DNA from 2 places in the Gracilibacillus marinus genome. Region 2 is predicted to be linked to the other one. Evidence: riboswitches for the same ligand, from Rfam matches in the RefSeq annotation. Region 2 holds a riboswitch; the other holds the start of a gene.

Region 1 (7,605 bases), on a different contig from region 2:
GACTGTTTAGGAACAATTAACTTCAATCCTTTTTCTGTTTCAGTTACTTTTAACACATGTTCTCCAGCTCTTAATGCATCTTCAAAAGCACTAGATGATTCTTCAAGAACTAAATCGATTGTTTCTTCACTCGATAAGATACTAACAAGCTCATCTTTCGTACCTGTAGCAATGATTTTTCCATTGTCCATGATATAAATTCGATCACAAAGTTTTTCTACTTCTTCCATGTAATGAGATGTGTATAGAACAGTCATCCCCTTTTCTTCATTTAGCCGTTTGACCATCTCTAAAATATAATGACGTGATTGTGGATCAATCCCAACTGTCGGTTCATCCATAATAATAATGTCAGGCTCATGTAATAAAGCAACAGCAATATTAATACGTCGCTGCATACCTCCTGAATAATTTTTAACCAATTCTTTTTGTCGATCTTTCAAACCAACAATCTCTAACACTTCTTGTACTCTTGACTCTAAATGTTTCCCTTTTAAGCGATAGATTTTGCCAAAAAACTTCACGTTCTCATATGCGGATAATTCCTTGTATAAGGCAATTTCTTGTGGCACCATTCCTAATGTTGGCCTAATTATATGTGGATTTTTGATAATATCTTGTCCTTCCCAAAACACTTTGCCACTACTTGGTTTAAGTAGTGTTGCAATCATGGAAATTAATGTAGACTTCCCTGCCCCGTTCGGACCTAATAACCCAACAGATTCTCCCTCTTTCAAATAAATATTCACTTCGTCTACTGCTACTTTATTTTTATATACTTTACGTAAGCTTTCTGTTTCTAACATTTGCACACACCCTTTCTCATCTTTATCCTTCTTTATTGTATAAAAAAAAGAGCAGTATCCATACTGCCTTTAGTCATTCCTTATCAAATAAACAGTGACTAGAGTCATTTATATTTTGTACAATTAGAAAATATTGCATTTCCCCCTCTATACATATCCATTATGAATTGCATAGATGGCTAATTGGGTACGATCTCTTAATTGTAGTTTATCTAATAAACTACTAATATGGTTTTTTACTGTACCAATAGATAATGCTAATCCCTCTGCAATTTCTTTATTACTTTTTCCTTCTCCAAGTAAACATAAAATGTCGCGCTCTCTTTTGGTCAAGAAGATAGTTGTCTCTTTACTATATGTTTTTTTCTTTTCATTTAATAAATGTGGCACGACTTTTCTAGCTACCTCACCTGGCAATTGCAATCCACCTTTTAGACAATCTTTAATTGCGCGAATAAGCTCATCTTTATTGGCATCTTTCAGTAGATAACCGTGCACACCTATTTTTAATGCTTCAATCGCATAATCTTCATCATTAAATGTTGTAAGGATTAACACTTTCATATCTGGATACCGTTCTAATAATTGTTGTGCTGTTTTGATTCCATCAAGTTCTGGCATCCGAATATCTAATATCGCTAAATCGAAATAATACTTTTCTCTTAGTTGTAATGCTTCTTTCCCATTTGTTGCCTCACCTGTCACAACTAAATCTGGATCTGTTTCTAGCATCATTTTTATACCTTGTCTAACAATCACTTGGTCTTCTGCAAGTAAAATAGAAACCATTTTCTCTCACTCCTTAAGTGGAAAAGATCCACGTACTACAAAATTATGCTGATATATAAAGATATCTAATTCTCCTCCTATTTGTTGCAATCGATCTCTCATTGATTGAATGCCAAAGCCTTCTCGCCATTCGACATCTTCTGTAAGTGGATTCGTAACTTCAAATCGAAATGTCGCAGAACCAGGTGCTTCTAACAAAACAGTAGCTTCTTTTCCCGCGCTATGTCTCATGATATTCGTTAACGATTCTTGGATTGCTCTATATACAACAGTAGCTTGGTCTGGACTTAAAGTAATCGACAAGGCATTTTGGCGCATGGAAAAGGTAATAGAAATATATTGTTCTGCTTCGAGTTTCCGTATTAATTGAATGATTGCCGCAATACCTGTTACAGAATCTTCCTTTAGTGCTTTAACAGCTTTTCTCGTTTCTTGTAAGCTTTCTTGTGCCAATACTTTTACTTGATTCCATTCTTCCCTGCCATCTTTCAAATGTAAAATTTCTATTTGCATTAATAAGTTCGTTAATGTATGACCAACTCGATCATGAATCTCTCTACCTATATGTAGTCGTTCTTGTTGTCTTGTTAACTGATCATGTGTGATGGTATCACGTTTTAATTTTTTATATGTATGTAATAATGCTTGGTATCGTTGTTCTATGTCAGATAAATGGTGGAAATACTTATAATATTCATAGATTGCTATAATGAGAATCGTTGCAAGCAATAAGTAAAAAGATACGAGTGTAATAGATAGGAATTCCATTTGTGTTAAAAAACTCGCTAGCAACACAGCAATGGTGAAGGTATATGTAAATCTTCCTGAAGTCCATTTGAAACATGATACAAGTAACAGAAGGAACATCAACAACACAAATGGGTTCATCCAATCATGTGAAGAAAACAAGAACGCGAGTGTAATGCTAATTAACTGTATACATAATAAATAAATAGCTGCTGATTTCGCAACAGACATAAAAAAGAATGCAACGAAAAATAGTGCCATCATACTAAATAAATATGCACTAGTTTCTGAACCACCAGCTAACTCTACTGTAATGGCAGATAACCAAACAAGAATCCATAATAATAGAGATACCCAAATATTCGATTTCATTTCGTTCTCCTCCTTAGTTATAATATACCATAACGGGAAGTAGAGTTATTTTTATTTTGAAGCAAGGGGAAAATTAAACATTGTTTGGTTCCTTTATCTCAGTTGATTTGCTCCAGTCGCTACGTTTCTAAACGGGTGTTTTCGCTTTTGTATCATCCAGCTCCAACACCCAGAAACTAGGCGACTTCACAAATCGCCCTACGATAAGTCATCATCGACTCGTTCCTCGTCGTGATTCCTTTATCTCAGTTGATTTGCTCCAGTCGCTACGTTTCTAAACGGGTGTTTTCGCTTTTGTATATTTTTTAATAATTCCGACTATTTTACTGTTGACTTTTCCAATAAATAGATATATCATAACATTAATTGTTTATATAAGGAATTCTTATCCAGAGAGGTGGAGGGGCAGGCCCTGGGAAACCTCGGCAACAGGTCAAGTAATGGGCACTGTGCCAAATCCTGCGGAACAGCATACACTACTGTTACCGGAAGATAAGAAGTGAACGTCAGTTGAACTTCTTATCAAAAAGATAAGAGGTTTTTTCGTATAATGATAGAATTTTAGAAAGGGGAAAAGGTATGTCAACATCTGTAATTACGTATGACCATTACGAAGAAAGTCATTGGAATGAGTATATACCAGAAGAAGCTGACTCTCATAAAGGTGCATTGATGATACTTGAATCTGCATACCAAGCATACGGTGATGCTTTGATTTATGCTTGTAGCTTTGGTGCAGAAAGTATGGTCTTAATCGATTTGATTTCCAAAGTTAAAAAAGATGCAAAACTCGTATTCTTAGATACTGGTTTACATTTCCAAGAAACATATGATTTAATTGACCGTGTGAAAGAAAAGTATCCACTTTTACAAATTGAATTAAAACAACCTAGTTTGACACTAGAGGAACAAGCAGCTCAACATGGTTCAGCATTGTGGAAAAGAAATCCAGATCAGTGTTGCTATATTCGAAAAATCAAGCCATTAGAAGAAGTGTTGTACAGTGCAACGGCTTGGATTTCTGGATTACGTCGAGAACAATCAACAAGTCGAGCAAACACAAAGTTCTACAACAAAGATGAACGATTTAAATCTATCAAAGTCTGTCCATTAATATACTGGACATTAGAAGATGTATGGAATTACATTCGCGAAAATGACTTACCATACAACACATTACACGACCAAAATTACCCGAGCATCGGCTGTATCCCGTGTACGTCACCAGTGAATCCAAATAGTGATGAACGCGCAGGAAGATGGGCAAATTCCCAAAAAACTGAATGTGGCTTGCATACAACAGGATGAGTTTCGATTATTTTTTTACCTAATTCAAAGTAAAACAATAGGTTTAATAAATATAATAGGTTTAATTACAAATTAATGAAATAGAGGTGAGCATGTTGACATTACAAGTTGTCAATAGTCCATTTGATCAAAAGCAAACGGACATATTAAATCAAGTATTACCAACATTAACAAACGCTCAAAAAAACTGGCTCGCAGGCTACTTAGCAGCATCTCAAGCAGTTGAAACACCACCACAACAAGTGCCACAAGCAACTGTCACAAAGCAGCCAACACGTACTATCACCATATTATTTGGCTCAGAAACCGGAAATAGCCAACGTGTCGCTGAACAGCTTTCTAGTACCTTGAAAGATAAAAACTTTACTGTTCAATTATCAAGTATGGATGATTTTAAACCAAAGAAAATCAAAGACGTAGAAGATTTGTTTATTGTCACAGCAACACACGGCGAAGGAGATCCACCAGATAATGCAATTCAATTCCATGAGTTCCTTTTAGGTAGAAAGGCACCTAAGTTAGATGGGGTTAGATATTCTGTTTTAGCACTTGGAGATGAGTCGTATGAACACTTCTGCCAAACAGGGAAAGATTTTGATAAACGATTAGAAGAATTAGGAGCAACACGCCTTTACGACAGAATAGACTGTGACGTTGATTACGAAGAATTAGCTGAAGAATGGATTAAAGGTATCGTTGGAACAATTCAAGAAGACAATGCTAGCGCTGTTGCAGATGTAACAGCAGTAACGGCATCTTCCATTGAACAACCTATTTATTCAAAAGCCAATCCATTTTCAGCAGAAGTATTAGAAAACATTAATCTTAGTGGTCAAGGCTCGAACAAAGAAACGAGACATATTGAGCTATTACTAGAAGGATCGAATTTCACATATGAACCAGGTGATTGTCTAGCAATCTATCCGAAAAATGATCCTGCATTAGTAAAAGCGGTAATTGAAAAATTAAATTGGAATCCTGAACAAACTGTTCCAATTAATAAACAAGGAGAAATCCGCTCCATCCAAGAAGCACTTACTTCTATTTTTGAGATTACAAGATTAACAAAAGGTTTATTAGATAAAGCTGCTGGGTTCTTTAAAAACAATGATTTACTAAAACTTATTGCAGATAATGATCAAATTAAACAATATATTGATGGACGTGACTTACTCGATTTGATTGAGGATTATCCACCAGCAGATTTAGACCCAACAACCATGATTGATTGGTTGCGAAAAATTCCTGCACGTCAATATTCTATCTCAAGTAGCAACAAAGCAAATCCTGACGAAGTGCATTTAACTGTTGCTACAGTCCGCTACAATAGTTGTGGTCGAGATCGTGCTGGTGTCTGCTCTGGTGAAATCGCAGACAGAATAAAACCTGGTGATGTTGTAGATGTCTATGTACACAAGAATCCGAATTTCAAATTTCCATTTGATGAACAAACTCCTGTCATCATGATTGGCCCTGGTACTGGTGTCGCACCATTTAGAGGCTATATTGAGGAACGAGAAGAATTAGATTTAAAAGGAGATACATGGTTATTTTTCGGTGACCAACATTTCAGATCTGATTTCTTATACCAAGTAGATTGGCAAAATTGGTTGAAAAAAGGCTATCTTTCTAAATTGGATGTTGCATTTTCAAGAGATACAGAAGAAAAAGTCTACGTACAACATCGCATGGAAGAACGTGGTAAAGAACTATTTGAGTGGATAGAACGTGGTGCACATATCTATGTATGTGGAGATGAGAAGCGAATGGCGAAAGATGTGCATCAGACATTAATCCAAATTGTTCAAGACCATGCGAATGTAAGTAGAGAAGATGCAGAAGCATATGTAAATCAATTAAAACAACAGAAACGATACCAACGAGACGTGTATTGATGAGGGGGATATAGAAATGTCGAATAAGGAGCAAAAATTAGATCCAATCGAACAACTCAAAGAAGATAGTCGTTTTTTACGAGGAACGATTAAAGAAGGATTAAATGACCCAATTACAGCAGCTATCTCAGATGACGATACAAAACTACTAAAATTCCATGGTAGTTACCAACAAGATGACCGTGATATTCGTGAGGAGCGTAGAAAACAAAAGCTAGAACCCGCCTATGCATTTATGTTACGTGTAGCAATTCCAGGTGGGGTTGCGACACCAAAACAATGGCTAAGTGTTGATCAGTTATCACAAAAGTACGGTGATAATACAATTAAACTAACGACACGCCAAGCGTTCCAACTTCACGGTATTTTGAAATGGAATTTAAAAGAAACCATCAAAACAATTAATGAAGAAGCAATGACAACTATCGCTGCTTGCGGAGATGTAAATCGAAATGTGATGTGTAACCCAAATCCATATCAATCGGACGTGCATCAAGAAATACAAGACTGGGCACAAAAAATCAGTGATTATTTATCACCAAAAACAGGCGCTTATCACGAGATTTGGTTAGACAGAGAGAAAATCGTTGATTCTAAAGTAGAAGATGAACCTATTTACGGAAAAACATATTTACCAAGAAAATTCAAAATAGGGATTGCGGCACCACCTTCCAATGATATTGATGTATTTTCACAGGATTTAGGTTTTATTGCAATCATCGAAAATAATGAAGTAATTGGGTTTAATGTCGTAGTCGGTGGAGGTATGGGTTCCACACACGGGAATACCAACACGTATCCACAATTAGCTAAACTTGCGGGTTATTGCAAAAAAGAAGACGTCATTCAAGTTGCAGAAAAAGTTGTCACAATTCAACGTGATTACGGAAATAGATCTGATCGCAAAAATGCCCGATTCAAATATACGATTGACCGGTATGGATTAGATTGGTTCAAAGAAGAACTATCAAATAGACTAGGGTTTGCCTTAGATGATGCGAAACCATATCACTTTGACCATAATGGAGATCGCTATGGTTGGATCAAAGGTGGAAACAGATGGCACTTCACATTATATGTAGAGAACGGAAGAGTAAAAGACACGGAAGAATACAAGTTAATGACTGCATTACGCGAGATTGCTTCTATTCACACAGGGGATTTCCGTCTCACACCAAATCAGAATTTAGTCATCGCAAATGTCACGACACAAAAGAAAAAGAAAATTCAAGAAATTATTGATATCTATGGATTAACTGACGGTAAACACTATTCCGGGCTTAGAAGAAATTCGATCGCATGTGTGGCATTACCTACATGTGGACTAGCGATGGCTGAATCTGAACGATACCTCCCTTCTTTAATCGATAAACTCGATGAAATTCTAATTCAAGAAGGCATTCGTGAAGAGGAAATTGTCATACGTATGTCTGGTTGTCCAAATGGCTGTGCTCGTCCAGCTCTTGCTGAGATTGCCTTTATCGGTAAAGCACCAGGCAAATATAATTTGTATTTAGGCGGAAGCTTCATTGGTGATCGGTTAAATCAATTATATCGCGAAAATATTGGAGAAGATGAGATACTTGCAACATTACAAGAAATCATTCATGCATATGCTAATGAAAGAGAAGCAAATGAAAAGTTTGGTGATTTCGTTGTTCGTAAAGGTTATGTAGATGCAGTTTATG
Region 2 (7,605 bases):
ATTAGATTTGAAATTATACCATTTAATGAAATCCAAAAAGGTGACAGAATTGAATTTTGATAATGTGGATGAAGTCATTTATTCGATTTCTGATCGAATTATCGAGAAGTATACGACAACATTAGGGGAGATGGTCTCTCATGGAAATTAAATTGCTAGAAAAAGGATACAAAGCAAATGATAAGTTATATGAGGATTTCGTAAAAAATAAGCTAAATGATAAAGAAGAATATTTTTCAAAGGAAACCGTTTATCTGAGAGAAGCACCAGATTTCCCTATTTATATGGGAAGAGGCAGTGAAGTACAGAAAAAGCGGGATTTTTTGGAAGCATTTCGCATTATTTCTGAATCATATTTAGATATCGACCGAGAAATCCTACTTGATGAGCGTTTCTGGCATAGTTTATTGTTAACAAAAAAACGTGATTATATTATCGACAAATATCCAGTTGTACTAGATAACAAGAGTAAGTTTCATAATGTTGTTCTGAAAAAATTTGATTGGGAGAATTATATTTACAAGAGCATACTTGCTGCACAATATATTCATGATACTATTACTAGTGAAGAGGACAAAGTTAGGTATTATGAACAGATTGTTGATAATTTAGATGTGTATAATTATATTATTAAATCTGAGATATTCCGTAACGATCTGTTTCTTATTCACATTTTAGATATTATTGAGGAATTGAATTTATCACAGATATTAAAGGCACAGATAAAAGGGCGAGAGGACCTCGGAGATGACGAGCGTTATGGAAGAAGAGTAATCTTTGAATTTAACAAAAGTTATCCTATTGTCTTATCACCAATGCTAGAGAAGGAAGAATTAAAGAAATTATTCGTGGAGTATTTAGGATACTATTATAAAGGAATGATTAATGTCGAAGAGAATACTTCTGTAGAGGAAAATGCATTTGCTTAACAAATGCGCAACATTTTTCGACAATTTCCATTATCTGATGATTGACAGATTTCCTCTATCTTGAGATAATATATGCAAATGAATATTGGTACCTTTAATTCAGTCCAGTGAGGCTGACAAGGATAACGGATTTGGAAAATGGACGACTTATGTGCGCAAACTGTGCATATAGGTAGTTGATTTCCATGAGCTTCTTGTCAGTCGGACGAGGAGCTTTTTTTGTGGATAAAATTAGTGAGTTGATATGGCAACATCCAGCTCCAGCACCCAGAAACTAGGAGGCTTTGCAAACTGCCCTATGATAAGTTTCGCTACCAATCAGTCAGAGTTTACAACTCTAACTGATTGAAGTCTCACTTTATCTTAGTTGGTTCACTCCAGTCTCTACGTTTCTAAACGGGCGTTTTTCGCTTTTGAAGAGTCCCTCGTTCGGCACGGTACCAGTAACAAGACAAGGGGGAAATATAAATGGATAAAGAATTTTCATTACAAGCTGTACCACAATCCCACAGAGCTGGGTTTCTAAAAATGTTTGTTGTTATGTTAGGTCTGACTTTCTTCTCTGCTAGTATGTTATCAGGTGGGGAACTTGGACTTGGCCTTACAATGAAAGAATTTATTTGGATGGTGTTATTAGGGAATTTAATTTTAGGCTTGTATACGAGTGGATTAGCATTCATTGCAGCAAAGACAGGCTTGTCGACACATTTACTTGCACGTTATGCATTTGGTGAAAAGGGATCTTATTTAGCATCCTTTCTATTAGGAGCAACACAAGTTGGTTGGTTCGGAGTAGGACTTGCGATGTTTGCAGTACCTGTTCACAAAGTTACAGGAATCGATATGTGGATACTTATCGTTGTATCCGGTGTGGTGATGACAGCGAGTGCCTTTTTCGGAATGAAAGCATTAGCGATTTTGAGCTTTATTGCAGTACCAGCGATTGCGATACTAGGGAGTATTTCTGTAGGAATTGCAGTAGAAGATTTAGGTGGAATCGGTGAGTTGTTTGCATACGAACCAGAAGCAACCATCGGACTTGCAGCAGCCTTAACGATTTGTGTTGGGTCATTCGCGAGTGCAGGTACATTGACACCTGACTTTGTTCGATTTGCGAACACAAAGAAGACAGCTGTAATTACAACATTGATCGCATTCTTTATCGGAAACTCATTAATGTTCTTATTCGGAGCTGTAGGAGCAATCTCTACAGGACTTGGAGATATTTCAGAAGTGATGTTCGTACAAGGATTAATTATTCCAGCGATTATCGTGTTAGGGTTAAATATTTGGACAACAAATGACAATGCGTTATATGCATCAGGACTAGGTTTTTCCAACATTACGAAAATTAAGAAAAGTAAATTGGTTATTTTCAATGGTATTATCGGGACAATCTTTGCAATGTGGTTGTATAATAACTTTGTAGGATGGTTAACATTGCTTGGTGGTGCATTACCTCCAATTGGTGCAATCTTGCTAGCAGACTTCTTTATTTTAAATAAAGGTCGTTACAAGAAACTAGAGGAGATGACATTCCAAACCGTTCGCTGGCCAGCAATTATTGCATGGGTAGGTGGATTTGCATCAGCACAGTGGTTACCAGGAATTCCGCCACTAAATGGAATTATTAGTGCAGTCATCATCTTTGTTGTATTGGTATTAGTGACAGAGAGAGCGGCAAGCACGAATAAGAAGGTGGCAATAGAAAAAGGAGCGTAATTGATGATTATTCAAAATGCAGCATTGCCAAAACAGGAAGGTCTATGGAATATTCATATAGAAAACGGGAAATTCTCAAAAATAGAAGCGGCAAAACCGGTAGAAGGTGCAATAGATGTACAAGGAAAGCTTGTGAGTGCACCATTTATTGAGCCACATATCCATTTGGACACAACATTAACTGCAGGTGAGCCGAAATGGAATGAAAGTGGTACATTATTTGAAGGAATCTCGACATGGGCAGAACGTAAGAAATCATTGACAGTAGAAGATGTGAAATTAAGAGCAACAAAAGCATTGAAATGGCAAATTGCTCAAGGTATTCAGCATGTTAGAACACATGTGGATGTATGTGATCCATCTTTAACAGCAATGAAGGCATTGTTGGAAGTAAAAGAAGAGATGAAGGATTATGTTGATTTGCAATTAGTTGCATTTCCGCAAGATGGCTATTTATCTTTCCCTAATGGAGTGGAATTAGTAGAAGAAGCATTAAAAATGGGTGCAGACGTTGTTGGTGGAATTCCACACTTTGAATTCACGCGTGAAGATGGCGTCGAATCGATGAAGATTGCTTTTGATTTAGCAGAGAAATATGATCGTCTTGTAGATATTCACTGTGATGAAATTGATGATGAACAATCGAGATTTGTTGAAGTGGTCGCAGCTGAAGCGTACAAGCGTGGACTTGGAAGTAAAGTAACAGCAAGTCATACAACGGCAATGCATTCTTATAATGGTGCATATGTATCGAAATTGATGAAGCTATTAGGTTTAGCGAAGATTAATTTTGTTGCGAACCCGTTAGTAAATATACATTTACAAGGAAGATTTGATGATTATCCAAAACGTCGTGGAATTACACGAGTAAAAGAATTATCAGAAGCTGGCATCAATGTGAGCTTTGGTCATGATGATATCTTTGACCCATGGTATCCACTAGGTACTGGTAATATGTTACAAGTTCTTCATATGGGTATCCATGTCACACAATTAATGGGCTATCACCAAATCAATGAATCGTTTGATTTTATTACAGAGAATAGTGCCGTAACATTGAATATTCAAGACAACTACGGAATTGAAGAAGGCAAGCCTGCTAACTTTATTATTTTGAATGCAACCAATCGTTATGATGCGATTCGTAAGCAAGCAGAAGTGCTAGCATCTTACCGTAATGGTGTGAAGATTGCCGAGACAAAGCCGAAAGAAGCATCTGTGTATTTAAAAGAAGAAATGAAAATAGATTTTGAGAGATAAATGAGAGAACTTGCTACTTTTTAGTGGCGAGTTTTTCTTTATGAAGGATGAAAAGTGTGTGAATAGAGCAAAAGTAGCTCTGTTCACACACCTATCTCATCTTAAGCTTTTTGCTCGATATGAAATGTCGATGTTACATTTACTGTATTTTCGATTGTATCACCAACAGGGCAATGCGCTTCTAAGAATGCAATGAATGCTTCTACTTTTTCAGCAGGTGCGTCTGTATCAGTCGTATACGTAACACGGATATCGGAATAACCTGCCCGCACATCTGCTTTGTCAAAGAAGCCATCTAAATTAATATCGCCTTCTAGCTGCACTTGAAAATCACGCAGGTCAATGTCGAATTTCTTTGCATAGGTACGTGCAACGATAGACTGGCATGCGCCTAATGCAGATAACAATAATTCGACTGGGTTCATTGCTTCATCTGTACCACCTAGTGATTTTGGTTCATCGACTAACACAGAATGATTTCTTGCAGTAGCTTCTACTAGATATTTTTCCTTTAGTTGTGCTGTTGCTTTAAATGTTTGGATGGTCATTGTATACTCTCCCTTTGTTTTATCATACGAAACAACCCCTTCTCAAAAAAGATGAGAAGGGGCTAATTGCTTTTTGCCGTGTCTTCTCATCTTTAGCAAATACTTGCTTCTGAAATTGGCACCTTACTTTTAGTGAAAAGCGGTTGCTGAGAGTTCTTAGGGTCAGTCCCTCCCTCTCTCGAGATGAGTCATGTACAAATCTATTATTGTATGAATTTTCAGATAATATACCACGACTATAAAGGCCTGTCAATACGTAAAAATATGTTATACTTCTATAGTTACGCAAAAATAGTGTATAGTAAGTAATGGATAGAGGAAGTAGGAGGAAAAGAAATTGCATGAACAGAGAGAATTTATTCCATTAGACAAAGAACAGACTCCTATGGATACCCCGAAACGAACCATATGGATACAAGCACTCAAGGTTGCATTTCCCCATACCATTCCGATTTTAGCAGGGTTTACCTTTTTAGGAATTGCATATGGGATTTTTATGCATTCATTAGGGTTTCATGCAATGTATCCATTTATAATTAGTATGGTGGTATTTGCAGGATCCATGGAATTTATTACAGCCAATTTGTTGCTTGGTGCATTTAATCCGGTGTATGCTTTTTTCCTTACAATAATGGTGAATGCACGTCATTTATTTTATGGCATTTCTTTACTAGATACATATAAAGGCATTGGCAAGAAGAAATGGTACATGATTTTTGGGCTTTGTGATGAGTCCTTTGCGATTAACCAATCTATTGATGTGCCAAAAAATGTAGATAAAGGCTTAGTCATGTTTTTCGTGACAATATTGAACCAAATCTATTGGGTCGTTGGTGCGACGATTGGTGGAGTCTTCGGATATTTGATTACATTTAATACAGAAGGTCTAGAATTTGTCATGACAGCATTGTTTGTCGTGATTTTTATAGAACAATGGATGAAAGAAGACAGGCATGTGAGCTCCCTTGTTGGGATTGCTGCATCTGTCGTGTGTCTTCTTCTTTTTGGTAAGGGCGCATTTATCATTCCAGCAATGATTGCCATTTTAGGAATACTTACATTAGCTAGAAAGCCATTAGAGAAAGGGAGGGTCTCCGTACAATGACAATGAGTATAGGTCAACAAATCATGATCGTTGCAATGGTTGTACTTGGTACAATGGTAACGAGATTTCTCCCATTTCTTGTCTTTCCTCAAGGGAAACCAACACCGAAATACATCCAATACCTTGGGAAAGTCCTGCCTGCTGCGGTAATCGGGCTTTTGGTTGTGTATTCATTGAAAGATATCCATGTATTCAAAGGGAGCCATGGCATACCAGAATTGATCGGCGTAGCTGTTGTTGTTTTACTACATGTGTGGAAAAAGCAGATGTTCTTATCAATTGCTGGTGGGACAATTGTGTACATGGTATTGGTACAGACTATTTTTTGACGTAAATATATGTGTGAATGGAGTGTTATGATGTCAGTAGGAAGAAATGATTCATGCCCTTGTGGTAGTGGTAAAAAATATAAGAAATGTTGTATGAAAAAAGAGACCGTTGTGCAATTAAAAGGGTTGAGAGAAGAGAAGTTTTATCAACAAAAAGAAGCACTAGTAGTACAAATTAGAGATTTCCTTTATACCCAATTGCCAACAAGTAAGTTCATACCGTTAGAATCTCAATTTAAGAAAAGAACGAATCATCAATTAGAAACGAGTGCGTATCCAACATTCACTCAATTTTGGCTAACTTTTTGCTATACATTTGATAATGGCATGCGTGGGATTGAATGGTTCCTAAAAGAGAAAGGGAATCGCCTTACACAAGAGGAAAGAGAAATGGCAGAGCAATGGGCACAATTAAAGCTCCAATTTGTAGAAGCAGTCGACCAAACCGAAGACTATACACTTTTTAAAGATTTGAATACAGAAGAAACATACAAAGTATCGAATGCACCTGAGAATTTGCCATCTAAATTTCCGTGGATGTCTACAATTGGTTTATTAGAGAAAATGGGTGATTTGTATTACTTTAATGGTGTGAGGGAAATTAAGAGTCCAAAAAGGATTGTTCGTGCCAAAAAATATGTAGATAAGCTTGTAGAGGAACATGGGCTGAGTCATGAGCAAGTAATGCGTGACTATTATCCAGAGATACTTCAAGCAACAGAGAGTACGTTAGAAGACGACGATATAAAAGAAACAGAAGTGACACACTACCGTCGTCAATATAAGTTACATGATGTTGAACGTGTCGAGAATTTCTTCTACAATAATGAATTATTTGAAATAGATGTGTGGGATGAAGAGAAGAAGCAATTAATATGGGTAAACTCGAAGAAAATATATACTGATAACATGTTGGATGAACAAGTTATTCTCATGAACTTACATGCACATATAGAAATCCGCGGCAATAAGTTACTTTTAGCTACATATGAAGAAGAGATTCCGCATACATTCTCTAAGAAAATAGCGAAATTAAATGATGCGATGGAACTTGAAAATGAAGAAGAAGAGACATTCTTATCGCCGTTAAATGTAAGTATCCAGCAGTCTGTTGTCAGATTAAGTAAAGAGACGCCGCACTATTTTGGATTATATGCGCAATTGAACAATCAAGAAGAGATAAATCAGCCAATCCCTGCATACAACAATCAATCACTACGAGAGTTAATGGCACAAGGGAAGACAGATGTAGTGGACGTCCATCTAAAAGATTCCGAATACAATATGTATCATCACGTCATGCGTACATTTGAGGAAGTGGATGTGACAGCAGACTTCAATACTGTGCGTAAAGAGTTAGGATTACCTTTGTCTCCATTTGTGACAGGAGGAGAGAAACGCTATAGTTCTGTTAGTGAGGTACCACTTGAGAAAGAACGCAAAACGGTTATATTAAGAAGTGATATTCCGATATACGAAGGATTGGGCTTCACTCCAGCGACAGTGGACGCATTTTATACAGCAGATATAGTTTCTTTCTATGTGGAGAAAACAAAAGGAAAATCCGCAGCAACAGAGAAAAAATATCGCACGAATCTGTATGATTTACGAGACTTATTAGAGGAAAAAGAGATAGAGAGTTGGGACGCATGTGACATGTCTTTTTGGAAAGCTATTTTCACAAAGGATATATTCGACATGTATGACCAATA

Evidence for each region. A riboswitch is a leader RNA that binds a small molecule or an ion and turns the genes downstream of it on or off. The one in region 2 is predicted to bind S-adenosylmethionine.
Region 1: linked by a shared signal. The riboswitch ahead of ACFOZ1_RS00585 (phosphoadenylyl-sulfate reductase) and the one ahead of ACFOZ1_RS09250 (OsmC family protein) in region 2 are both predicted to bind S-adenosylmethionine.

The regions. Positions count from the first base shown of each region.
Region 1 is NZ_JBHSDV010000001.1:103,129-110,733, reverse strand. It holds gene ACFOZ1_RS00600 (ABC transporter ATP-binding protein) at 1-806, opposite strand, end outside; gene ACFOZ1_RS00595 (response regulator) at 954-1,595, opposite strand; gene ACFOZ1_RS00590 (sensor histidine kinase) at 1,602-2,714, opposite strand; SAM riboswitch class I at 3,097-3,213, shown strand; gene ACFOZ1_RS00585 (phosphoadenylyl-sulfate reductase) at 3,294-4,022, shown strand; gene ACFOZ1_RS00580 (assimilatory sulfite reductase (NADPH) flavoprotein subunit) at 4,118-5,917, shown strand; gene cysI (assimilatory sulfite reductase (NADPH) hemoprotein subunit) at 5,934-7,605, shown strand, end outside.
Region 2 is NZ_JBHSDV010000002.1:286,799-294,403, forward strand. It holds gene ACFOZ1_RS09230 (hypothetical protein) at 1-151, shown strand, start outside; gene ACFOZ1_RS09235 (DUF6339 family protein) at 141-929, shown strand; gene codB (cytosine permease) at 1,398-2,651, shown strand; gene codA (cytosine deaminase) at 2,655-3,911, shown strand; gene ACFOZ1_RS09250 (OsmC family protein) at 4,013-4,459, opposite strand; SAM riboswitch class I at 4,543-4,649, opposite strand; gene ACFOZ1_RS09255 (AzlC family ABC transporter permease) at 4,845-5,564, shown strand; gene ACFOZ1_RS09260 (branched-chain amino acid transporter permease) at 5,561-5,893, shown strand; gene ACFOZ1_RS09265 (SEC-C metal-binding domain-containing protein) at 5,924-7,605, shown strand, end outside.